3 regions of the Mesorhizobium sp. WSM4820 genome follow, and region 3 is predicted to be linked to each of the others. Evidence: predicted binding sites of a transcription regulator. Region 3 holds the regulator's gene; each other region holds the start of a gene.

Region 1 (7,942 bases), on a different contig from region 3:
AGTTCGAGGCGCTGGCGGCGCATGATTCCATGGTGTTCTCGCATGGCGCCATCAACGCCTGCGCCGGCGCCCTGTTCAAGATTGCCAACGACATTCGTCTGCTCGGCTCCGGCCCGCGCTCCGGCCTTGGTGAACTATCGCTGCCGGAAAACGAGCCGGGTTCGTCGATCATGCCGGGCAAGGTCAATCCCACCCAGTGCGAGGCGATGACCCAGGTCTGCATCCAGGTGTTCGGCAACAATGCGGCCGTGACCTTCGCCGGCAGCCAGGGCCATTTCGAGCTCAACGTCTACAACCCGCTGATGGCCTACAATTTCCTGCAGTCGGTGCAACTGCTCGCCGACGCCTCCATCTCGTTCACCGACAATTGCGTCGTCGGCATCGAGGCGCGGGAGGACAATATCAAGGCCGCCCTCGACCGTTCGCTGATGCTGGTGACAGCACTGGCGCCGACCATCGGCTACGACAACGCCGCCAAGATCGCCAAGACCGCTCACAAGAACGGCACAACCTTGCGTGAGGAAGCGCTTGCCACCGGGCTGGTCAGCGAAGCCGACTACGACCGCCTGGTTCGGCCAGAGGAGATGACGCATCCGGGATGATCTTGCGCTGATCGCAAAAACTTTACTGCGGTGAACAATCTGTAACCAAATCTGCATCTTTGGTGAACAGTCGCCCTGCTTTATGTGGGTGGGCACCACAACCCCTCCCGGAGAGAGCCCATCATGTCCACCAACACGTCTGTTGCCGGTTCCGGCACCGTTTCCAACGCCTCAGGCAGCATCCTGCTCGGCCGTATCCTGCTTTCGGTCATCTTCGTGCTTTCCGGTTTCGGCAAGCTCACTGCGATCGCCGGCACCGCCGGTTACTTCGGCAGCATGGGTCTGCCGATGCCGACCGTGACGGCGATTGTCGTCGGTCTGCTCGAGCTGCTCGGCGGCCTCGCCATCCTCATCGGCTTTCAGACCCGGATCACCGCCTGGGTGCTGGCAATCTTCACCGTCGCCACGGGACTGGTCGCCCACACCGGCTGGGCCGATCAGATGCAGATGATCAGCTTCATGAAGAACCTGGCGATTGCCGGCGGCTTCCTCGTGCTGGCTTCCTCGGGCGCCGGCGCCTATTCGGTCGACGCCAAGCGCGGCTGAAGCGGTCCAGGAACCACTTGCAGCAAGGGGGCGCGGAATTTTCCGCGTCCCTTTTTCGTTGTCGGTTTATGCCCGTCGATCAGCCGGCCGGACTTTCTGCTAGGATGAGGTGTCGGGGTGAAGCCAACCGCCGCCGACGTCGGAGGTGACCAATGCCCCGCAATGGGCTGCTTCTGCTTTCGCGGCTGCTGCTCGCCGCTCTATTCGTTCCGTCCGGCTTTCACGCGCTTACCGACATTGCCGGCACATCGGGCTATTTTTCCGGCCTTGGCCTGCCGCTGCCGACGCTCGCAGCCTGGGCGACGGGCCTGTTCGAAATGATCGCCGGACTGCTCATCCTCGTCGGCCTCAAGACGCCGATCGTGGCGCTCCTGCTTGCCGCTTTCTGCGTCGCGGCAGGCTTCATCGGCCACTATGGCCAGGGCGGCGACGATCCGACGCTGACCTTCATGCATTCGCAGATGCTGATGAAGGACATCGCGCTATCGGGCGGTTTTCTGGCGTTGGCAATGGCAGGCGCCGGCGCCTACTCGATCGACGGGCGGATGCTTCGGATCGGCGCTGAAACGACTTGACCGACACAACTGCCGGACCGAGCGAATTATTTGACCGAGCCGAATTACTTGACTGAGCCAGACTACTTGGCTGGCATAGTGGGGCCGCCCTCGACCGCCAGCACCAGCCGGCGATTGGTCACCCTCGCCAGTTGCGCCAGTCGCCCGGCCGGCCGCTCGCCGTAAAGGTCGGCCAGCGACGCCGGCAGCACCAGCGCCAGCACGCCATTGCCGCGCCTCGCCCATTTCAACCGCGGCATGACGCCCGGCATTGCCGCCGTCAGCAGGTAGACGACGCGCATCACCGCGGCCAGCACACGGGCGCGCTCGATATAGCGCGGCGTTGCCAGTGCCTTGATTTCCGGCGCGATCGATTCGTTGAAGACGCCATCATGACGGTAGGCGTTGGCCAGCGCCAGGAAGGCGCGGCCGGGATGGTCGACGCCGATGAAGGAGGCGTGGGCAATGATGTTGAGCGATTGCTTGCCGCGATATTCGGGATGCGCGCGCCAGCCGATGTCGGCAAGCAGGCAGGCGGCCTGGCGGTAGCGCGCCTCGTCGACCGTCTCCTCGATGCCGAAGGCGGCGAAGGTCTTGCCCGTCCACTCGACAAGCTCATGCGCGTGGGTGACCGAGCGCGAACGCAGCCGGGCGAGTTCCTCCGAGGCCGAGATCAGCGGATCCGCCTTCTGCTCGGCTTTGTCGAGCAGCGAATAGAGAAAGCCCTCGCGCACGCCCAGCGCCGAGACGATGATCTTTGACGGCTGCATCGCCGCCATGATCTCCTGCAGCACGATGGCGCCATAAGGCAGCAGCGAGCGGCGGTTCTTCGAGACGCCTTCGATACCCCTTATCTTCTCGATCTCGCCCTTGGCGACCTGCTTGAGGAAGTTCGCAGCGCTGTCGATGCCGATCTCGTAATGGTGCATGACGCTCAGCGGATAGCTGGTCATTTCCATGTACAGCCGAGCGAGGTTTCGCCAGGTGCCGCCGACGGCATAGAACGGCCTGCCCTGCCCGCCTTTCAGCAGCCTTGCCTTCGCGAGCTCGTCGCGCGCTATCTTTGCCGCATGGGCCAGTGAGTTCTTGGCCATGTCCTGCAGGCGCAGGCCGCCCAGCGGCAGCGTGATGCCGTCGCCGATTGCCTCGCCATCGACGTCGACCAGTTCGAGGCTGCCGCCGCCGAGGTCGCCGGCGATGCCGTTGGCCGGGTGGAAGCCGGAAATGACGCCAAGCGCGGAATAGTGGGCTTCCTGGCGCCCGCTCAGCACCTGGACCTCGGTCTTGAGCACATCTTCGGCGCGGTGGATGAAATCGGGGCCGTTGACCGCCTCGCGGGCGGCGGCGGTCGCCAGCACATACATATGCTCGGCGCCGGCCTGCTCGGACAGCGCGCGAAAACGTCGAAACTCCTCCATCGAACGGGTCACCGCCTCGGGATCGAGCTTTCCGGTCGAGACGATGCCGCGACCGAGGCCGGCCAGCATCTTTTCGTTGAACAGCGTGGTTGGCGAGCGCGCCAGCCCCTCATAGACGACAAGCCGGATCGAGTTCGACCCGATGTCGATGATGGACAGCGGTCGGCGGTCCTGAAGCCGGCCCTGGGACGTTGAAATCATCAGCCGGTCGCTGCGGCGTTTTTCTTGCGGCGCTTGAACTGCGCGATGCGCTTGGGCGCATGCGATTTCAGCGCATCGCCGCGTCCGGAGAGGCTCGGATTGGTCATGAAATATTCCTGCGCGTTGAACGGTTCCTCGCCCTCCTCGAGCGTGGCGCGCCGGGAGGTTCCGTCAGCCAATACGTCGAAACTTTGCTGGTTGTCCATGATGTTGCCCAGCATGATCTGGCCGATGACTTGTTCATGCACCGTTGGATTGGTGATCGGCACCATGGTTTCGACGCGACGGTCGAGATTGCGCGGCATCAAATCGGCCGATGAGATGTAGACGATCGCCCCGTCCGACGGCAGTCCATGACCGTTGCCGAAACAATAGATTCGGCTGTGTTCGAGGAAGCGGCCGACGATCGACTTGACCCTTATGTTTTCCGACAGGCCCGGCACTTGGGGCCTCAGGCAGCAGATGCCGCGCACGACGAGATCGACCTCGACGCCGGCGCGGCTGGCGTCATAGAGCGCGTCGATGATGATCGGGTCGACCAGCGAATTCATCTTCATCCAGATGCGGGCCGGCCTGCCCTCCAGCGCATGGGCAATCTCGTCCGAAATGTGCTTGAGGATGCGCTTGCGCAGCGTGAACGGCGAGATGGCTAGCCGCATCTCCTCGGTCGGCTCGGCGTAGCCGGTGATAAAATTGAACAGCTGGGCGACATCGCGGGCGATTGTCGGAGCGGTGGTGAAGAAGGACAAGTCGGTGTAGATGCGCGCGGTGACCGGATGGTAGTTGCCGGTGCCGAGATGCACATAGTTGCGCAGCTTGCCGTCCTCGCGCCGCACCACCAGCGACATTTTCGCGTGGGTCTTCAGTTCGAGGAAGCCGAACACGACCTGAACGCCGGCGCGCTCGAGGTCGCGCGCCCAGCGGATGTTGGCTTCCTCGTCGAATCGCGCCTTGAGCTCGACCAGCGCGGTCACCGACTTGCCGGCCTCCGCCGCGTCGACCAAAGCGCGCACGATCGGGCTGTCGTTCGAGGTGCGATAGAGCGTCTGCTTGATCGCCACCACTTCCGGATCGGCCATCGCCTGGCGCAGGAACTGCACCACCACGTCGAAGGATTCGTAGGGGTGATGAACGATGATGTCCTTCTCGCGGATGGCGGCGAAACAGTCGCCGCCGTGCTCGCGGATGCGTTCGGGAAAGCGCGGATTGTAAGGCTTGAATTTGAGATCGTCGCGGGCGATGGCGACGATCTCGGAAATCTGGCTGAGCGCCAGCGGACCGGTGAGCACGCTGATCCGGCTCGATGAGACGCCAAGCTCGCCGGCGACGAACTCGCGCAGTTCGGCCGGCATCAGCTTGTCGAATTCGATGCGGATGACCGAGCCGCGACGACGCCGTTTCAGCGCCGTCTCGAACAGGCGCACGAGATCCTCGGACTCCTCCTCGACCTCGATGTCACTGTCGCGGATGATGCGGAACGTACCGGAGCCCTTGACCTCGTAGCCGGGGAACAGCTTGCCGATATAGAGGCCGACCGCTTCTTCCAGCGGAATGAAGCGGACATGATGCTTGCGGTCAGGCAAGCGGATGAAGCGCTTGAGCGCCACCGGCAGACGCAACAGCGCGCTCATCTCCTCGCCATTCCTGCGGTGGCGCAGTTGCAGCGCCATCGAGAAGCCGAGATTGGGAATGAACGGGAACGGATGCGCCGGGTCGATCGACAGCGGTGTGAGCACCGGAAACACCTGCTCCTGGAAATGATCCTCGAGCCAGGTCTTCTCGTCCTTGGTCAGCCCATCGCGGCTGATGCTCTCGATGCCTTCCTTGTCGAGCAGCAGCATCAGAGCGGATAGGCTGTTCTGCTGGTCCTCCTGCAGGCGCTCGACCTCGCGCAGCAATTGTTCCAGCTGTTGTTCAGGGGTGCGGCCGTCCGCGCTCTTCAGCGTGATGCCTTCGCGAACCTGGCCGGCGAGACCGGCGACACGGACCATGAAGAACTCGTCGAGATTGGCGGCCGAAATCGACAGGAAGCGCACCCGCTCGAGCAGCGGATGGTTGGCGTTCAGCGATTCTTCGAGGACGCGGCGGTTGAATTGCAGCCAGGAAAACTCGCGGTTGACGAAGCGGTCCGGATTGCCGCCCTCTGGGCTCGCCACCTCGACAGTGGTGAATTCGCTCTGCACCGGCTTTAGTTCGTTCATGGTTCCTGCTCGTTTCGCACCCGCTGGCCACAGCGTCGCGCGTCGTCGCGGACGCGCAAAAGGACGCTCCCACCACTTAAGCTACGCATGATCCCCAGCAAAACCGAATTCGGTTTCGGGGCCATGCCTTAACCGGCTTAGCTTATCCTGTGACAGGCTTTTACGACAGTTTGATTTCATCGATCTTGCAAAGAGACTGCTTATGATCCAGATGCAATCCAGGTGCAGCGCGGCGCGTCCTTTGGACGCGCAAAGGACGCGGTGGAATTTTGATTTTGCACATGAGCCGGGGTCATGCGGCAAATATAGGAGACGACGATGGCAGGCGGTTCCATTCCCCATTTCCAAAACGATGCGGGCTATCCGGCAATCGACATCGGCGTCAAGGAATTCATGTGCACCGGCGCTAACCCGCCCTTCGACCATCCACATGTGTTTCTCGACATGGGCGACGACAATGAAAAGGTCTGCCCCTATTGCTCGACGCTTTTTCGCTATTCGCCAAAGCTGAAGGCGACGGAAACACAGCCTGCCGGATGCCTCTATATCCACCAGGCCGCCTGACGCGCACGCCATCCGATGGACGACACCCGGTCCCGGCAGGTCGTTATCGCCGGAGCCGGCGTCGCCGGACTGACCGCGGCACTGGCGTTTTCCGAGCGCGGCTATCTGGTGCGGCTGTTCGAACAGGCGCCGCGCCTCGAAGCGGCCGGTGCCGGCATCCAGCTCTCACCCAACGCGACGCGCATCCTTCGCCAGTTCGGCGTGCTCGACCGGCTGTTGCCGGCGGCGGTGCGGCCGGAGGCGGTCGTGCTCAAGGACGCCGCCACGCTACGTGAGCTGGCGCGGGTGCCGCTTGGCGAAGCGGCCGAAGGCCGCTGGCAGGCGCCTTATCTCGTCGCTCATCGGGCTGACCTGCAAGATGCACTGATGGCGCGCCTTGCCGAACGGCCGGACATCAGTCTCGTCACCGGCGCGCGCGTCGGCGACATCGCCACAGGACCGCGCCATGCCACGGCAACAGTCGAGATTGCCGGCAAGACAGTCGAAGCCGGCGGCTTTCTGCTGATCGGCGCCGACGGCGTCTGGTCGGCGATCCGGGCTTTTGGCGGGTTTGCGGCCAAAAGCCGGTTTTCGGGCGAGCTTGCCTGGCGCGCTACGATCAGTGCAGGCAGTGTCGCAGGAGAAGTCCTTGCGGCGGTCGGCGCCGCCAATTGCGTGACCACCTTCCTGCATCCCGGCTTCCACCTCGTCGCCTATCCGGTCAGCAACGGCATGGCGTTCAACCTGGCTGCCTTCACCAGGGGCGAGGTCATCGCCGAGCGCTGGTCGGGCCACGCTGATCCCAATATACTCCTCGGCGCCATGCTTGGCACGGTGGCAGCGCTGGCCCGGCTTGTCGAGGATGCGGGCCCGTGGACCGCGTGGCCGATCCATACGGTCGACCAGGCACAACCATGGACGACACCCGCCGGCATCGCGCTGATCGGCGATGCGGCGCATGCAATGACGCCGTTCGCGGCGCAGGGGGCGGCGATGGCGATCGAGGATGCCGCAACCCTTGCCGGCTTTGTCGCTGCCGCGCCCGCCGATCCGTGGGGCGCGCTTGCCGCCTGGGAAAAGATGCGCCGCCCGCGCATCGCCAAGGTCGCCCGCCGCGGTGCGGTGAACAGGCTCGCCTGGCATGCAGCGGGGCCGGTGGCGGTCGCGCGCAACCTGTTCCTGAAGTGGCGCTCGCCGGAAAAGCTCGCGGCCGATCTCGACTGGCTCTATGGCTGGCGGCCGCCGGATGGCGATCGGCAATGAAAGCTCGACCGGTTGGCGGGACAGCGCCCCCCTCTGTCCTGCCCTCTTTGCCAAGATTCGGCATCTCCCCCACTTGGGGGGAGATCGGCCGTCACCTCGGCTTTCGCCAATCTCCAACGTTGCAGGATGAAGCGCGGCGCCGAAACTGAATATCTCCCTCCTTGTGGGGGAGATGTCCGGCAGGACAGAGGGGGGCGCGCCGCAATGAGGCGCTGATTACCCGCAGCATCAATTATAAATCCGCATCGACAGGTCGAGTGAGGTCGGCAGCGGATTCCACCAGCCTGTCCGCAGGCCGGCGATACGCAGAGCCGCCGCTGTCCAGGTGTTGCAGCCAGCCAGCGCATTGAAATGGCCGTTGGCTTCGTAGAAGCGGTCGAACCTGGAATAAGCGGCATTCTCGATCAGGATCGGACCGTTCGGCCCTTGCTGGAAACTCGCCGCGATGAAATCGAGCAGCGCTGCAAAACGCTGCTCGCTGATGTCGAAGCCGGCGACGTCGGGGTGCGGCTCGACAATGTTTCCGGCGACATCGACATGCATCACCGATGCGTCCAATGTCAGCGCCTTCATCACCGGCGCCGCCTTCAGTTCCGACCAGGTCGGCGTCTCCA
Region 2 (7,942 bases), on a different contig from region 3:
GCGCGCCCTGATCAGCCTGCGCGCGTCGATCGCGCAGGCGCCGGTCGAGCTCGAGCGCGCCGCCGCCAGTCTCGGCCGGTCACCGCTCAGGGCGCTGTGGTCGACGACGATCCGCCTGTCGGCGCCGGGGGCCGCGGCGGGCATGGCGCTGGTGGCGCTCGGCATCATGAACGAATTGACCGCCACCCAGATGCTGGCGCCCAACGGCACCCGCACGCTGGCGATGGCGTTCTGGGCCCACAGCGGCGAGATCGACTATGCGTCCGCCGCACCCTATGCGCTCATCATGGTGGCGATGTCGCTGCCGCTGACCTGGCTGCTCTACGTCCAGTCGAAGCGGATGGCCGGGCGATGAGCTTCCTCGAACTCACCGATGTGCACAAGCACTACGGCCCGGTGGCCGCACTGGCCGGCGTCGACCTCAGCGTGGCCAGCGGCAGTCGCACGGCGATCGTCGGGCCGTCCGGCTGCGGCAAGACGACCCTGCTGCGGTTGATCGCCGGCTTCGAAGCGCCGGACCAGGGTCGCATCGTGCTCGACGGCGAGGTGCTGGCCAATGGCGGCGCTGCCGTGCCGGCATATCGGCGCGGCATCGGCGTGGTGGCGCAGGACGGCGCCCTGTTCCCGCATCTGAGCATCGCCGCCAATATCGGTTTCGGCATGCAGCATCACCAGGACAAGCGCAGCGAGCGTATCGCCGAGCTCGCCTATATCGTCGGGCTCGACAAGGCGATCCTGAAACGGCGGCCGCACGAGCTCTCAGGCGGCCAGCAGCAGCGTGTGGCGCTGGCCCGCGCCATGGCCATGAAGCCGCGGCTGATGCTGCTCGACGAACCGTTCTCGGCGCTCGATACCGGCCTGCGCGCCTCGATGCGCAAGGCGGTGGCCGAGCTTCTGGAGGCCGCCGGCATCACCACGATCCTGGTCACGCACGACCAGGCCGAGGCGCTGTCCTTTGCCAGCCAGGTCGCGGTGATGCGCGACGGCAAATTCTCGCAGGTCGGCACGCCGCGCGAGCTTTATCTCAAGCCGAAGGACCGGATGGTCGCCGAATTCCTCGGCGACGCCATCATCCTGCCGGCCACGATCGCGGACGGCTTCGCCAGCTCGCCTCTCGGCCGCATCGCCGTCGACAGCACCGATCGGCGCGATCTCGTCCGCATCATGCTGCGGCCGGAACAGGTGCTGTTGAAGCGGACATCGCGCGAAGGTATGTCGGGCACGCCGGACATGCTGTTCGGCGAGGTGACGGAATCCGAATTCGCCGGCTCGATGTGCACCATCGCGGTGCGGCTCTTGAACAGTCCCGATCCGCCGGACGCAGCCGCGATCGGCAACACGCCACTGGTCATGCGCAAGCCAGGCATGGACACACCGGTGGTTGGCGAGATCGTCCGACTGACGGTGTCGGGCAAGGCGCATGTGTTTGCCTGAACGCTCGGGTAGCGCGCCGATCAGGCCGACAGGCCGGCTTCAATCGACCCGCTTGCCGGCCTGATCGAACCAGTGCAGCTTTTCGGCAATGGCCACGACACGCAACTGGTCGCCGGGCTTTGCGGTGGCGCGCCCTGAGACGCGCACGATGATACGGCTGCCGGCTGCGGCGCAGTGAAGAAAGCTTTCGGCCCCGACCGGCTCGACCGCTTCGACTGCCGCCGGCAGGACGAGCGCACCGGGCAGCGCCTCCGCATTGAAGGTGACGTCGGCATCTTCAGGGCGAAACCCCAGCGTCACGGCTTGCGTTCCGGGAGCCGCAAAGCCGATCGCGGTGCCGTCACCCAGTATCGGGCCTGAGGAACTTCCGGTCAGCGCCAGGAGGTTCATCGGCGGCGCGCCGATGAAGGAAGCGACGAAGATCGAGGCCGGCTTTTCGTAGACGTCGAGCGGCGCGCCGGTTTGCTCGACCAGTCCGGCGTTCATGACAACAAGGATGTCGGCCAGCGTCATCGCCTCGAGCTGGTCGTGGGTGACATAGACCGAGGTGACGCCGAGCGTGCGCTGCAAGTTCTTGATCTCGACCCGCATCTGCCCGCGCAATTTGGCATCGAGATTGCTGAGCGGCTCGTCGAACAGGAAGACTTTCGGATTGCGCACGATGGCGCGGCCCATGGCGACACGCTGGCGCTGGCCGCCGGAAAGCTCGCGCGGCCGCCGGTCGAGCAGCGCCGAAAGCTCCAGCACCTTGGCGGTCGAACGCACCCTGCTGTCGATCTCGTCCTTCGGCGTGCCGCGATTGCGCAGGCCATAGGCCATGTTGTCATAGACTTTCATATGCGGGTAAAGCGCGTAGTTCTGGAACACCATGGCGATGTCGCGCTCGGTCGGGCCGATGGCGTTGACCACCTTGCCGTCGATGGCGACTGTGCCGGCGGAAATGGTCTCCAACCCGGCGATCATCCTCAGCAGCGTCGACTTGCCGCAACCGGAGGGGCCGACCAGCACGCAAAGCTCCTTGTCGGGAATGGCGATGGAGACCCCCTTCACGGCTTCGACGCCGCTGGGATAGACCTTCTTCACGTCCTTCAGATCGACGGTCGCCATCAGCTTCTCACTTTTCGGATTCGACCAGGCCGCGCACGAACCAGCGTTGCATCAGCACCACCACCAGGATCGGCGGCACGATGGCCAGCATCGCGGTGACCATGACCAGGTGCCATTCGGTATCGGCATCGGCAAAGGAAACCATCTTTCTCAACGCGATGACGATGGTGTTCATGTCGTTGCTGTTGGTGACCAGCAGCGGCCAAAGATACTGCGTCCAGCCGTAGATGAAGAGGATCACGAACAGCGCCGCGATGTTGGTGCGCGACAATGGCAACAGGATATCGAAGAAGAAGCGCCATGGCCCGGCGCCGTCGACGCGCGCCGCCTCGACCAATTCGCCCGGTATGGTCATGAAGAACTGGCGGAACAGCAGCGTCGCGGTGGCCGAGGCGATCAGCGGGATGATCAGGCCGGCATAGGTGTCGATCATGCCGAGATCGACCATCACCTTGTAGGTCGGAAGGATGCGCACTTCCACCGGAAGCATCAAGGTGATGAAGATCAGCCAGAAGAAGGTCATGCGCAGGGGAAAGCGGAAGAACACGATCGCATAGGCCGACAGGATCGAGATGCAGATCTTTCCCACCGCAACGCCGAGCGCCATGATCGTGGTGCTGAGGAGCAGTTGGCCGACGCTGACACCGCCGATGCGGCCAATGCCGCCGAACAGCGCCTCGCTGTAGTTGTTCCAGAGCTGGCCGCCGGGCAAGAGCGGCAGCGGCGGCCTGAGGATGGTTTGCAGCGTGTGCGTCGAGGCAACGAACGTGTAGTAGATCGGGAAAGCCACGATCAATATGCCGAGGATCAGCACGGCATGGGCGATGAAAGTGCGGAGCGGGGACTGGCCGATCATCGCTGCCCTCAACCGTAGTGGACTTTGCGTTCCACGTAGCGGAACTGGATGGCGGTGAGCGCAATGACGATCGCCATCAGGATGACCGACTGCGCCGCCGAGTCGCCCAGGACCAGATTGACGAAGCCGTCATTGTAGACCTTGTAGACCAGCGTCTCGGTCGCCTTGCCCGGCCCGCCGCCGGTGACGGCATGAACGATGCCGAACGTGTCGAACAGGGCATAGACGGTGTTGACGACCAGCAGGAAAAAGGTGGTCGGCGCGAGCAGCGGGAAGACGATGGTCCAGAAGCGCTTGGTCTCGCCGGCGCCGTCCATGGCCGCCGCCTCGATCAGCGTTTTCGGCACTGCCTGCAGACCGGCGACGAAGAACAGGAAATTGTAGCTGATCTGCTTCCAGGCAGCCGCCGACACAAGCAGGATCATGGCGTGGGTTCCGTTGAGCAGCGGATCCCATGCGATGCCGAGGCTTCTCAGCAAATACGCCAACGAGCCGATCGAAGGATTGAACAGAAACAGCCACAGCATGCCGGCAATCGCCGGCGCCACGGCATAAGGCCATATCAACAGCGTGCGGTAGAGGCCTTTGCCGCGCACCGCCTTCTCGGCCATGACCGCAAGCAAAAGCGCCACGCACATCGCGACGATCGCGGTCGCAAGCGAGAACACCACGGTGACCTTGATCGAATTGAGGTAGGCCGGATCGGCCAGCACCTTGCGGAAATTGGCAAACCAGACGAACCTGGTCCTCAGCCCGAACGGATCCTGCCTGAGCATCGACTGGTAAAGCGCCTGACCAGCCGGCCAGTAGAAGAAAACCAGTGTTATGGCGAGTTGCGGCGCCACCAGCAGGTAGGGCAGGATCTTGTTGGGAAAGACGACGCGGGGAGACAGGCTGATTTCCTTCGCTATCTCGGGGACGCCCACGCGAGCTCGCGTGGGCGATATTCAAACAGACACCAACCGAGATAATCCCGTCAGTTCTCCAGCGCTTCCTTGATTGCGGCGTTGCCGCGCGTGACCGCGTTATCAAGCGCCTGCTGAGCGGTTTGCTGGCCGGCCAGCATCTTCTCGAACTCCTCGTTCTGGATATCGCGCACCTGCGGCAAGTTCGGCAGGCGCACGCCCTTCGAGTTGTCGGTCGGCGCCTTGCCCGTCATCTGCAGGATGGGTGTCTCACGGCCGGGGTTCTTGTCATAGAAGCCCGATTTCTTGGTCGCCTCGTAGGCAGCGAGCGTCACCGGCAGGTATCCCGACTTCTGGTGCAGATATTCCTGCACATCGGTCTTGGACAGGTAGGCGAAGAATGCCGCAACGCCCTTGTATTGCTCGTCCGACTTGGCGCCGAACACCCACAGGCTGGCGCCGCCCGGCGTGGTGTTCTGCGGTGCGCCCTTGGCGTCGCTGTCGTAGGGAAGCTGGCCGATGCCATAGTTCATGCCGGACTTGACGATGTCGCCGAGGCCGCCCGACGATTCGGTGAAGATGCCGCATTCGCCGGCGAGGAAGATCTGCTTGGCTTCGGAGGTACGCCCGCCATATTTGAATGTGCCGTCCTTGGCGAGGTCTGCGAGCGCCTGGAAGTGGTTGACGAAAATCGGCGCGTTGATCTTGAGTTCGACATCACCGCCGGCCAGACCGTTCTGCTGGGTCGCCCACGACACATCATTCCACGCCGCAAAATTCTCCAGATGGATCCAGGTCAGCCAGGTCGAGGTATAGCCACAAGGGGCGGCGCCGCTCGTCTTGATCTTCTTGGCGGCTTCCCACACCTCGTTCCAGGTCTTGGGCGGGTTGTTCACGTCGAGGCCGGCCTTCTGGAAGATATCCTTGTTGTAATAGAGGATCGGCGAGGAGGAGTTGTAGGGAAAGGACAGCATGGTGCCGTCCGGCTTCGAATAATAGCCGACGATACCGGGCAGGTACTGGCTCTTGTCGAAGGTCATCCCGGCACCGGTCATCACCTCGGCCACCGGCTTGATCGCACCCTCGGCCGCCATCATCACGCCGGTGCCGACGTCGAACACCTGGAGGATGTCGGGCGCCTGGCCAGCGCGGAAAGCGGCGATGCCGGCGTTCAGCGTCTCCGGATAGGTGCCCTTGAACACCGGAACCAGCTCATAGTCGCTCTGGCTGCCGTTGAAATCCTTGGAGATCTTGCCGACGACCTCGGCGTTGGCGCCGGTCATGGCGTGCCACCAGCTGATCTGCGTGACGGCGAAGGCGGAGGTGGTGGAAAGCAGGGTCAAGGTGGCGGCGACACCGGCCGCGAAGCCGAAGAACTTCATGTTTCATCTCCCGTTTGTCATTGGCGAAAGGGGCACTCTCGCAAAGCCAATATGTGCCGCCCGTGACAATTGGACAACGGTTTTGTTGCGGACCGATGAACTTGATTTCCACTTAAAGTGGCGTGCGCTTCGAGATGAGAGCCGATGGAAAGCAATTGAAAAGCCGGCTTACCAATCGAACAACGATGACGACCGGCAATCGCCGGCGCCTCCTAAAGAGCGCACTATTGCGCGACATGCGTTAGTCCGACTTGCCGAGCGCCGTCTCGACCAGCCGCCTGGCGTCGGGGCTCGACCATTCGGCCGGGCCGTTCATGTGGGCAATCAGGCAGCCTTCCGAGTCGATCAGCGTGGTGACCGGCAGGCCGAGCGCCAGGCCGCGTGTCTTGAGATCGTTGAACAGCGCCATCGTCGAATCACGGTAGTAGCCGAGCGCCTTGACGCCGGTCTCCTCGAGGAACTTCTTCGGTTTAGCGTCGTCGCCGGCATCGACATTGACCGCGACGACCTCGAAAGCATCGCTGCCCATTTCGTTCTGCAGCGCGTCGAGCGCCGGCATTTCGGCGCGGCAAGGCGCGCACCATGTCGCCCACAGATTGAGCAGCACCGTCTTGCCGGCATGGTCGGCGAGCGTCATCGGCTTGCCGTCGGGGCTGTTGAAGGCAAGACCCTTCAGCGATTGCGGCGGATCGGCCGGCAAAAGTGCTGCAACCTGGCCGGTGGCAGCCGCCGCGACCGTCTTGGCGCGGTCGGCCTTGGCGGCGCAGGCGACATCGTCCTTGCTGTCGCCAACGGCGACTTGAGCGGGGGCGTTGTTGCCAGAACCGCTTTCGCTGACATATACCGCGACCGCGCCGGCAAGCACGCCTGCCACCAAAGCGGCGAGGATGAGGCGCGGGGCCGGGAAAAATCGATTGCCGTCTGCCATTTTTAAAACTGCTCCGGAAGCACGGGTTATAGCGATGAGCGACAAGAAGGCCAGCAACCAGATGTGGGGCGGACGTTTTGCCTCGGGTCCGGCCGCGATCATGGAAGCGATCAACGCGTCGATCTCGTTCGACCGCAAACTCTACGCGCAGGATATCAGAGGCTCGATCGCCCACAGCGAGATGCTGGCGCAAACCGGCATTATTTCGGCGGCCGATCAAGAAAAAATCGCTCACGGGCTGAACACGATCCTGGCAGAAATCGAAGCCGGCACGTTCGAGTTCTCGACCAGGCTGGAAGACATCCACATGAATGTCGAGGCCCGCCTTGCCGAGCTGATCGGCCCGGCTGCCGGCCGCCTGCATACCGCCCGTTCGCGCAACGACCAGGTGGCGGTCGATCTCAGGCTATGGGTCAAGGACGAGTGCTTTCGCGTCGCCGAGGCGCTGAAGGGCCTGATTACGGCGTTCCTGGAGCGGGCCGAGGAGCATGCGGCAACGGTAATGCCGGGCTTCACCCACATGCAGGCGGCGCAGCCGGTAACCTTCGGCCATCACTGCATGGCCTATGTCGAGATGTTTTCGCGCGACCTGTCGCGTGTTCGCGACGCGATCGAACGGATGGACCAAAGCCCGCTCGGTGCGGCCGCGCTTGCCGGCACCAGCTTTCCGATCGACCGGCACCAGACGGCCAGGGCGCTCGGCTTCCGTGAGCCGATGCGCAATTCCCTCGACAGCGTTTCGGACCGCGATTTCGCGCTCGAGTTTTTGGGGCTGGCGGCGATCTGCGCGACGCATCTGTCGCGGCTAGCCGAAGAAATCATCATCTGGTCGACGCCGCAATTCGGCTTCGTCAGGCTGTCGGACTCATTCTCCACCGGCTCCTCGATCATGCCGCAGAAAAAGAACCCCGACGCCGCCGAGCTGGTGCGCGGCAAGACCGGCCGCGTCACCGGCCATCTGGTCGGCCTGCTGACTGTCATGAAGGGCATGCCGCTGACCTACGGCAAGGACATGCAGGAAGACAAGGAATCCGTGTTCGACGCCGCCGAGACGCTCGACCTGATGCTGGCGGCGATGACCGGCATGGTGCGCGACATGACGGTGAATGCCGCCGCCATGAGGAAGGCCGCCGGGTCAGGCTATGCGACCGCGACCGATCTCGCCGACTGGCTGGTGCGCAGCCTCGGCCTGCCGTTCCGCGAGGCGCATCATGTCACCGGCCGCGCGGTAGCGCTGGCCGAAGAGAAGAAGATCGGGCTCGACAGGCTGCCGCTGGAAGACTTGCAATCCATTCACCCCGGCATCACGGCGGACGTGTTTTCCGTGCTT
Region 3 (7,942 bases):
CGCGGCGTCTCAGGTTTTTTGGCGAAGGCGGATCAGTTGCAGACCGAGACGGTGCCCGCCGCCACGCCGGCGCAGACCTCTTCCTGCTTGATCCAGCCGGCGTCGATGACGACGTTGAGATTGTCCCTGGTGATGGCAATCGGCGTCAGGAACAGCGACTTGACGACATTGCCGCCGGGCGTGGTGAAGTCCTTGACGCCGGCAATATCTGTCATCGGCTTGCCGTCGGCCAGCTGCGAGGCGATCTCGGCAGCGTTCTTGCCGAGCTCGCGCGCGTCTTTCCACACCGAGACGGTCTGCGTGCCGAGCGCGATGCGGTTCAGCGCGGCATGGTCGCCGTCCTGGCCCGAAACCGGGACGGATCCGGCCAGGCCTTGCGCCGTCAGCGCCGCGACGACGCCACCGGCGGTGCCGTCATTGGCGGCAACCACCGCATCGACCTTGTTGTCGTTGGCGGTCAGGAACTGTTCCATGTTCTTCTGGGCGTTGGCGGGGAGCCAGCCGTCCGTATAAGCCTCGCCGACATTCTTGATCTTGCCGCTGTCGATGGCATCCTTGAGCACTTCCATGGAGCCGGCGAATAGGAAATCGGCATTCGGGTCGGCGCCCGAGCCCTTGATGAAGACGTAATTGCCTTCCGGCGCCACCTTGAACACTTCGCGGGCCTGCATGCGGCCGACTTCCTGGTTGTCAAAGGTCAGATAAAAAACGTCCTTGTTCTCGATCAGCCGGTCATAGCCGACGACCGGAATGCCTTCGTCCAGCGCCTTCTGCACCGCCGGACCGATGGCCGAGGCATCCTGCGCAAGGATGATCAGCGCGTTGGCGCCCTGCGAGATCAGGCTCTCGACGTCGGTCAGCTGCTTGCCGGGATTGGACTGTGCGTCAGCGGAAATATATTTGTCGCCGGCGGCCTCGATCGCCGCCTTCATGGCGGCTTCGTCGGTCTTCCAACGCTCTTCCTGGAAGTTCGACCACGAAACGCCAATGACCTTATCCTTGGCCTGCGCGGCCGACGCGAGCGTCAGCGACATGGCGACCCCCGCCAGAATGGCGGCTGCGAATCTCTTCATGATATTCCTCCCTGCGCCGCGTAGGGCGCGACCAACTGGCCCGAAGGCCGGCACAAAGGCTCCTATTTTTTCGAGCCTCGAAAAAATACTGGTCCAACGCCGAAGCACTGTCAACACCAATTCTGATGGATTTTGACGTCCTGTCGGTCTTTTTTTCGAGGCTCGGAATAAATAATGACAGCCCCTTCTGCTTCTGCCAGTATTTGTCGGACATTACCGACGGCTTCCGATTCATGAGCGGCCGCGGCGGTGAGGAGGAAACAAAAATGTCGGTGGGAATCCGTCATGACGATCTGCGCCGGCGCAACCGGGCGATGGTGATTTCGGCCGTGCGCCGGGCAGGCCAGCCGTCGCGGACCGAGATCGCCGCGACCACCGGCCTCAGCCATTCGACCATATCGGCGATCTCTGCCGACCTGATCCAGGAAGGCATCCTGGCCGAGAGCAAGGCGAGCGAGACGGTTTCGCTGAAACGCGGCCGGCCGCAGGTCGGCCTCAGCCTCAATCCGCAAGCCGCTGCGGTGTTGGCCGTCGTGTTGTCGCTGAATTTCCTGTCGGTCGCCGTCATCGATTATGCCGGACAAGTGGTCGCCGAGGACCAGCGCCGGCTGGACACGCTGACCATGTCGCGCGACGCGCTGATCGGCGAATGTGTCGCCATCGTCCGACGCCGGCTCGAAGATCCCGACCTCGATGTCCAAAGCGTCGCCCGCATCGCGCTGGCAATCCAGGGCATCACCGATTCCCATGCGCGCGCCATGTTGTGGTCGCCGATCACGCCGCAGACGAACATCGCCTTCGCCGACATTCTGGAACGCGAGTTCGGCATCCCGGCCATCATGGAGAACGACTGCAACATGATGGCCGTGGCGCTGCGCTGGCGCCACCCGGATCGCTACCGCGATGATTTCATCGCCATCCTGCTCTCGCACGGCATCGGTATGGGGCTGGTGCTGAAGGGCGAGCTGTTCACCGGCACCCACTCCTCGGGCGGCGAATTCGGCCACATGATCCATCGGCCGGGCGGCGCGCTTTGCCGCTGCGGGCGGCGCGGCTGCGTCGAGGCTTATGCCGGCAACTACGCCATCTGGCGCAACGCAAGGCTGTTGAGCGAGAACGCAGAGCCGGTCGCCGATGTCAGCGACGCCGAGATGCGGGCACTGGCGGCCCGGGCGCGCGAGACGGACGGACCGGAGCGCGAAGCCTACCGCAAGGCCGGCGAGGCGCTCGGCTTCGGGCTCGGCAGCCTGTTTGCGCTGATCGATCCGGCGCCGGTGGCCATGGTCGGCGCCAGCGCTGCCGCCTTCGACCTGATCGAGCCGGCGCTGCGCGAGGCCATCGCCCAGACCGCCGGCGGCCAGCATTCGGGTTCGATTTCCTTCGACACCGAGCCGAATGAGTTGCCGCTGATCCGCGAAGGCTGCGCCATGCGGGCGCTGAGCTTCGTCGATCAGGAGATTTTCGCGCCGAGCATCCAGGCACGAGCCGGCTCGGTCGGAAAGAACGTGGCTTGAATCCGAAGGCAGGGATTCCCGGGTCGCGACTTGGGGTGTGTTGAGATTCAGGTCAGGCCGAGTCGAGAATGGTGGGTTCCGAGATCCGGAGCGGAGCGTACTTTGGGGTACGCCGGAAGCGCAGGTATCAGCTAGTCTTCCCTGATCGCATAGCCGGCGCCGCGGATGGTGCGGATGACATCGGGCATGCGACCATTGTTGACCGCCTTGCGCAACCGGCCGACATGGACGTCCACAGTGCGCTCGTCGATGTAGATCGTCTCGCCCCAGACATTGTCGAGCAACTGGCTGCGCGAGAAGACCCGACCCGGGTGCCGCATCATGAATTCGAGCAGCCGGAATTCGGTCGGCCCGAGCCGGATCTCGCTCTTCTTGCGATAGACCCGGTGCGATTCACGATCGAGCATGATGTCGCCGACCTTGAGCACGCTGGACAGCACTTCCGGCTTGGCGCGGCGCAGCAGCGCCTTGACCCTGGCCATGAATTCCGGTGTCGAGAACGGCTTGACCAGATAGTCGTCGGCTCCGGTCGAAAGGCCGCGCACCCGGTCGCTCTCCTCGCCGCGCGCGGTCAGCATGATGATCGGCAGCCGCTCGGTTTCGGGGCGCACCCGAAGCCGCCGGCAAAGCTCGATGCCGGAAACCGCCGGCACCATCCAGTCGAGCACCAAAAGATCGGGCACGTTTTCCTGCAGCCGGATTTCGGCCTCGTCGCCGCGCGTCACCACCTCGACCTGATAGCCTTCGGATTCCAGATTGTAACGGAGGAGGACGCCCAGCGGCTCTTCATCCTCCACCACCATGATGCGCGGCGCGATCATCGGCCGGTCACTCCTGTCATGTCGCCGGCGCCGACATCGTCGTTTCGTCGAGCTTCGGGCGATCCGCCGGCAATTGCTGCCCGGTCACGACAAAGTAGGCGTTTTCGGCGATGTTGGTGACGTGATCGCCGATACGCTCGAGATTCTTGGCGCAGAACAGAAGGTGCGTGCAGGCGGTGATGTTGCGCGGATCCTCCATCATGTAGGTCAGGAGCTCGCGAAAAACCGCCGTGTATTTCACGTCGATCTTCTGGTCGTCGGCGCGCAGTTCCTTCAACGCGCCGGCATCGCGCGACACATAGTGCTCGACCACGCCGCGCAGCTGCACAAGAACGAGATCCGCCATCGCGTCAATACCGTGCGACAGATTACGCGGCGTCGCGCTCTGCCCGACTGCGCTGACCCGTTTGGCTATGTTCTTGGCCAGATCGCCGATGCGCTCGAGATCGCCAGCCATGCGGATTGCGCCAACCACGGCGCGCAGATCCTGCGCCATCGGCTGCCGCTTGGCGATCAGCGTGATGGCGCTGTCATCGAGTTCGCGCTGCCGCGCATCCATGATGGCGTCGTCCGAGACAACGCGCTGCGCCATCGCATTGTCCGACGCAAGCAGCGCGCGGATCGAGGCCGCTACCATTGCGGCGGCGAGCTCGTCCATGTCGCGGATCAGCCGGTCGATGTGCTCCAGTTCCTCGTCGAAAGATGCGACGGTGTGTTCACCCATGGTGCTGTCCTCGTGTTCGAAATTCGCCGGACCGCTCAGCCGAACCGGCCGGTGATGTAGTCCTGGGTGCGCTTGTCGTCGGGGTTGGTGAACATCTTGTCGGTCGCGCCCTCCTCGACCAGATAGCCGAGATGGAACATCGCCGTGCGTTGCGACACGCGCGCCGCCTGCTGCATCGAATGGGTGACGATGACGATCGTATAGTTCTGGCGCAGTTCGTCGATCAGTTCCTCGACGCGGGCGGTGGCGATCGGATCGAGCGCCGAACAGGGCTCGTCCATCAGGATCACTTCCGGCGACACGGCGATGGCGCGCGCAATGCACAGGCGCTGCTGCTGTCCGCCGGACAGGCCGGTACCCGACTCGAGCAGGCGATCCTTGACCTCGTTGAACAGGCCGGCCTTCTTCAGGCTCGATTCGACGATGCCGTCCAACTCGGCCTTGGTCCTGGCCAGGCCGTGAATGCGCGGACCGTAGGCGACGTTTTCGTAGATCGACTTCGGAAACGGGTTCGGCTTCTGGAACACCATGCCGACGCGAGCTCGCAGCTCGACGACATCGATTTTCGGGTCGTAGACATCCTCGCCGTCGAGCGTGATCTTGCCGCTCACCCGCGCGATATCGATGGTGTCGTTCATTCGGTTCAGGCAACGCAGGAACGTCGACTTGCCGCAGCCCGATGGGCCGATCAACGCCGTCACCTGATGCTCGCGGACATCGAGATCGACGTCGAACAGTGCTCGCTTCTCGCCGTAGTGAACGGAAACCTTTTCGCCCTTCATCTTGATCGAAGGGGCGTTGCTTGCGCTGCTCAGTTTCTGCTCGACGCCGGCTTCCGTCATGATGTTCATATCCTCTACTCCTTACCAGCGCCGCTCGAAGCGCCTGCGCAGTATCACCGCGATGGCATTCATGATGACCAAAAACACCAGCAAAATCAAAATCGCCGCCGAAGTCTTCTGCTGGAACCCCGCTTCCGGGAAATCCGCCCACATGAATATCTGCACCGGCAGGATCGTTGCGGGATCGGTGAAGCCGCCGGGAATGTCGACGATGAAGGCGACCATGCCGATCATCAGCAACGGCGCGGTTTCGCCCAGCGCATGCGCCATTCCGAGGATGGTGCCGGTCATGATGCCCGGCATCGCCAGCGGCAGGACGTGATGGAATACGGTCTGGACCTTGGACGCTCCGATGCCAAGCGCCGCCTCGCGGATCGACGGCGGCACGGCGCGCAGCGAAGCGCGCGAGGCGATAATGATGATCGGCAAGGTCATCAGCGCCAGCACCATGCCGCCGACCACCGGGGCTGAGCGCGGCATGCCGAAGAAATTCAGGAATACGGCAAGTCCAAGCAGGCCGAAGACGATCGAAGGCACCGCCGCCAGATTGTTGATATTCACTTCGATCATCGTCGTCAGCCGGTTCTTGGGCGCAAATTCCTCAAGATAGATCGCCGCTGAAACGCCGATCGGGAAGGCGATGGCGAGGGTTACGATCATGGTCAGGAACGATCCGACGACCGCGCCCCAGACACCGGCCAATTCCGGCTCGCGGCTTGCGCCGGTGAAGAAGAAGATCGAGTTGAACCGGCTTTCGATCAGGCCGGCGCTCTTCAGCGTGTCGAGCCAGACGATCACCTTGTCCGAAATCTTTCGCGATGCTTCCGGCGTCTCGATGACGCGCAGGAATGCCTGGCCGCTCGCGGCGGGCGCCGTGCTGTCCAGCGCCTCGATCACCGTGCCTTTTGCGATCACCGTGCCGTTGGCCGCAGGCGACAGCGAGGTCAGCTTGACCGTGCCGCCATTGAACGCGACCAGCAGCGACGACGCCCCGCTCGTCAGCGTAAACATGCCGTTTTCGCCCTCGGTCGCACCATGGCCGCGCGCCAGCGCCAGCATGGCATCGTCGCCGAAGGTCAGATCGATGTCGCCGCTGGTTCCCGAAGGCGTGACGCTTGTCGAAATCGCTTCGTCCGAACCGACGTCGGCAAGCAAACCCTTGAGATAGAGGTCGGCAAAATCGTCAAGTGGAACCGCATAGTCCACCGTTCCTCCGAGCATCCCCGGATCAGCCGCAATATCCTTGCGCAGGAACACGCCTGTGCCGGTGGAAATCAGCCCGCGCAGCAGGCGCTTGTCCTGGCGGCTCGTCACATCCGGAAATTTTGCCGTAAGCGCTTCCTGAGCGATGGCGTCGTAGTTCACTTCATCGAGTTTCGCCGGGTCGACCTTGGCCGCTGAAAGATCGATCGGCAGCGTCACATAGTTCTGCCGCAGCGCTGGAATCGCCTGAGTGACGATCGTCGACAGGAGCAGCACAAGGAACAAGCCGGCCAACGCGACAGCCGCGGCGCCGAGCCATTTGAACCACGTTTCCGTGCGGTAGCGGCCCTTCAGCCGCGCCTTCGCGGCATCGTCGGTATGAATGCTGACCGGCCGTCCGACGGCGCCGAATGACGAGATCGCATCAGTCATATTGCTCTCGGTATTTCTGGACGACGCGCAAAGCGACGATGTTGAGGGTAAGCGTAATGCAGAACAGCACCAGGCCGAGTGCGAAGGCTGCAAGCGTCTTGGCGCTGTCGAACTCCTGGTCGCCCACCAGCAGCGTCACGATCTGCACGGTCACGGTGGTGACCGCTTCGAGCGGATTTGCCGTGAGGTTTGCCGCCAGCCCCGCGGCCATGACCACGATCATCGTTTCGCCGATTGCGCGGCTGACGGCAAGCAGCATCGCCGAAACGATGCCCGGAAGGGCAGCGGGAAGGACCACCTTGCGGATGGTTTCCGACTTGGTCGCGCCGAGGCCGGCAGAACCGTCTCTCAGGGATTGCGGAACGGCGTTGATCACATCGTCGGAAAGCGAGGAAACGAAGGGAATGATCATGATACCCATGACCACGCCTGCGGCGAGCGCGGATTCAGATGCTACGTTGAGGCCCAGGCTTTCGCCGATACCGCGGAAGTAGGGCGCAACCGTCAGCGCGGCGAAGAAGCCGTAGACGACGGTCGGAATGCCGGCGAGGATTTCCAGAACCGGCTTTGCGACCGCGCGGACGCTTTTGGAGGCGTAATCCGAAAGGTAGATCGCAGCCATCAGCCCGATAGGCGCAGCCACCAGCATGGCGATGAAGGTGATGAGCAACGTGCCGGCAAAGAGCGGCACCATGCCAAAAATGTCCTCGTTGACCGCCCCGGCCTCGGCTCCCGCGCCGGTGAAGGCGCTCTGCGGCGACCAATGCGTGCCGAACAGGAACTTGTAGAACGGCACCTGTTGGAAGAACCGCAGCGACTCGAAGATAAGCGACAGGACGATGCCGATCGTCGTCAGGATCGCGACCACCGAGCAGGCGATCAAGAATGCGCGAAGAACGCGCTCGACCACGTGGCGCGCCCGGTAGGCCTGTGCGATGCGTGAATAGGCCCAGTAAAATCCGGACGCGGAAAGCACGAGTGCGACGGTCCAGATGATCCAGGTGCTGGTCGCATGGACCGATTTGTAGAGGGCGGCGGCCGCCTCTTTCGTGGGGTCGGCGAAGCCGACGAGCCCGCCAAAGGCCATCGCGCGAGCGTCGCGGATGAAAGCTTCGACCTGCGGGACGCCCATTCCCGACAACTCGGAGGCGAAGCGGTCGGCAATGATCGACGATTCAATTCCCGGCGTCACCAGCGACCACAACACGATCGCAAGCAGCGCGGGACCGGCAGCAAAAAGCGCCAGAAACATGCCATGCTGGCCAGGCAGCGAATGCAGTCGCGCGACGTCGCCATTGACGCTGGCAATAGCGCGGGTCCGGCCGAGCCAATA

Evidence for each region. Region 3 encodes PhoB, which activates phosphate uptake and scavenging genes when phosphate is short. Its sites were predicted from a motif close to TGTCATNNANCTGTCAT; they were not measured.
Region 1: AC0L2R_RS31950 (RNA degradosome polyphosphate kinase) is a predicted target of PhoB. The motif match lies at 5,685-5,701, and genes of this name have one in related genera.
Region 2: ugpB (sn-glycerol-3-phosphate ABC transporter substrate-binding protein UgpB) is a predicted target of PhoB. The motif match lies at 5,747-5,763, and genes of this name have one in related genera.

Annotation. Positions count from the first base shown of each region.
Region 1 is NZ_JBVVQN010000032.1:19,187-27,128, reverse strand. Features, by position in the region: gene fumC (class II fumarate hydratase) at 1-602, shown strand, start outside; gene AC0L2R_RS31965 (DoxX family protein) at 726-1,148, shown strand; gene AC0L2R_RS31960 (DoxX family protein) at 1,301-1,723, shown strand; gene ppx (exopolyphosphatase) at 1,786-3,321, opposite strand; gene AC0L2R_RS31950 (RNA degradosome polyphosphate kinase) at 3,321-5,522, opposite strand; gene AC0L2R_RS31945 (zinc-finger domain-containing protein) at 5,841-6,086, shown strand; gene AC0L2R_RS31940 (FAD-dependent monooxygenase) at 6,102-7,328, shown strand; gene AC0L2R_RS31935 (TIGR02117 family protein) at 7,557-7,942, opposite strand, start outside.
Region 2 is NZ_JBVVQN010000017.1:111,247-119,188, reverse strand. Features, by position in the region: gene AC0L2R_RS25095 (ABC transporter permease) at 1-355, shown strand, start outside; gene AC0L2R_RS25090 (ABC transporter ATP-binding protein) at 352-1,434, shown strand; gene AC0L2R_RS25085 (sn-glycerol-3-phosphate import ATP-binding protein UgpC) at 1,474-2,541, opposite strand; gene ugpE (sn-glycerol-3-phosphate ABC transporter permease UgpE) at 2,549-3,397, opposite strand; gene ugpA (sn-glycerol-3-phosphate ABC transporter permease UgpA) at 3,406-4,290, opposite strand; gene ugpB (sn-glycerol-3-phosphate ABC transporter substrate-binding protein UgpB) at 4,374-5,684, opposite strand; gene tlpA (thiol:disulfide interchange protein TlpA) at 5,926-6,612, opposite strand; gene argH (argininosuccinate lyase) at 6,647-7,942, shown strand, end outside.
Region 3 is NZ_JBVVQN010000018.1:5,387-13,328, forward strand. Features, by position in the region: gene xylF (D-xylose ABC transporter substrate-binding protein) at 33-1,073, opposite strand; gene AC0L2R_RS25255 (ROK family protein) at 1,340-2,587, shown strand; gene phoB (phosphate regulon transcriptional regulator PhoB) at 2,719-3,408, opposite strand; gene phoU (phosphate signaling complex protein PhoU) at 3,425-4,132, opposite strand; gene pstB (phosphate ABC transporter ATP-binding protein PstB) at 4,168-4,983, opposite strand; gene pstA (phosphate ABC transporter permease PstA) at 4,996-6,609, opposite strand; gene pstC (phosphate ABC transporter permease subunit PstC) at 6,602-7,942, opposite strand, start outside.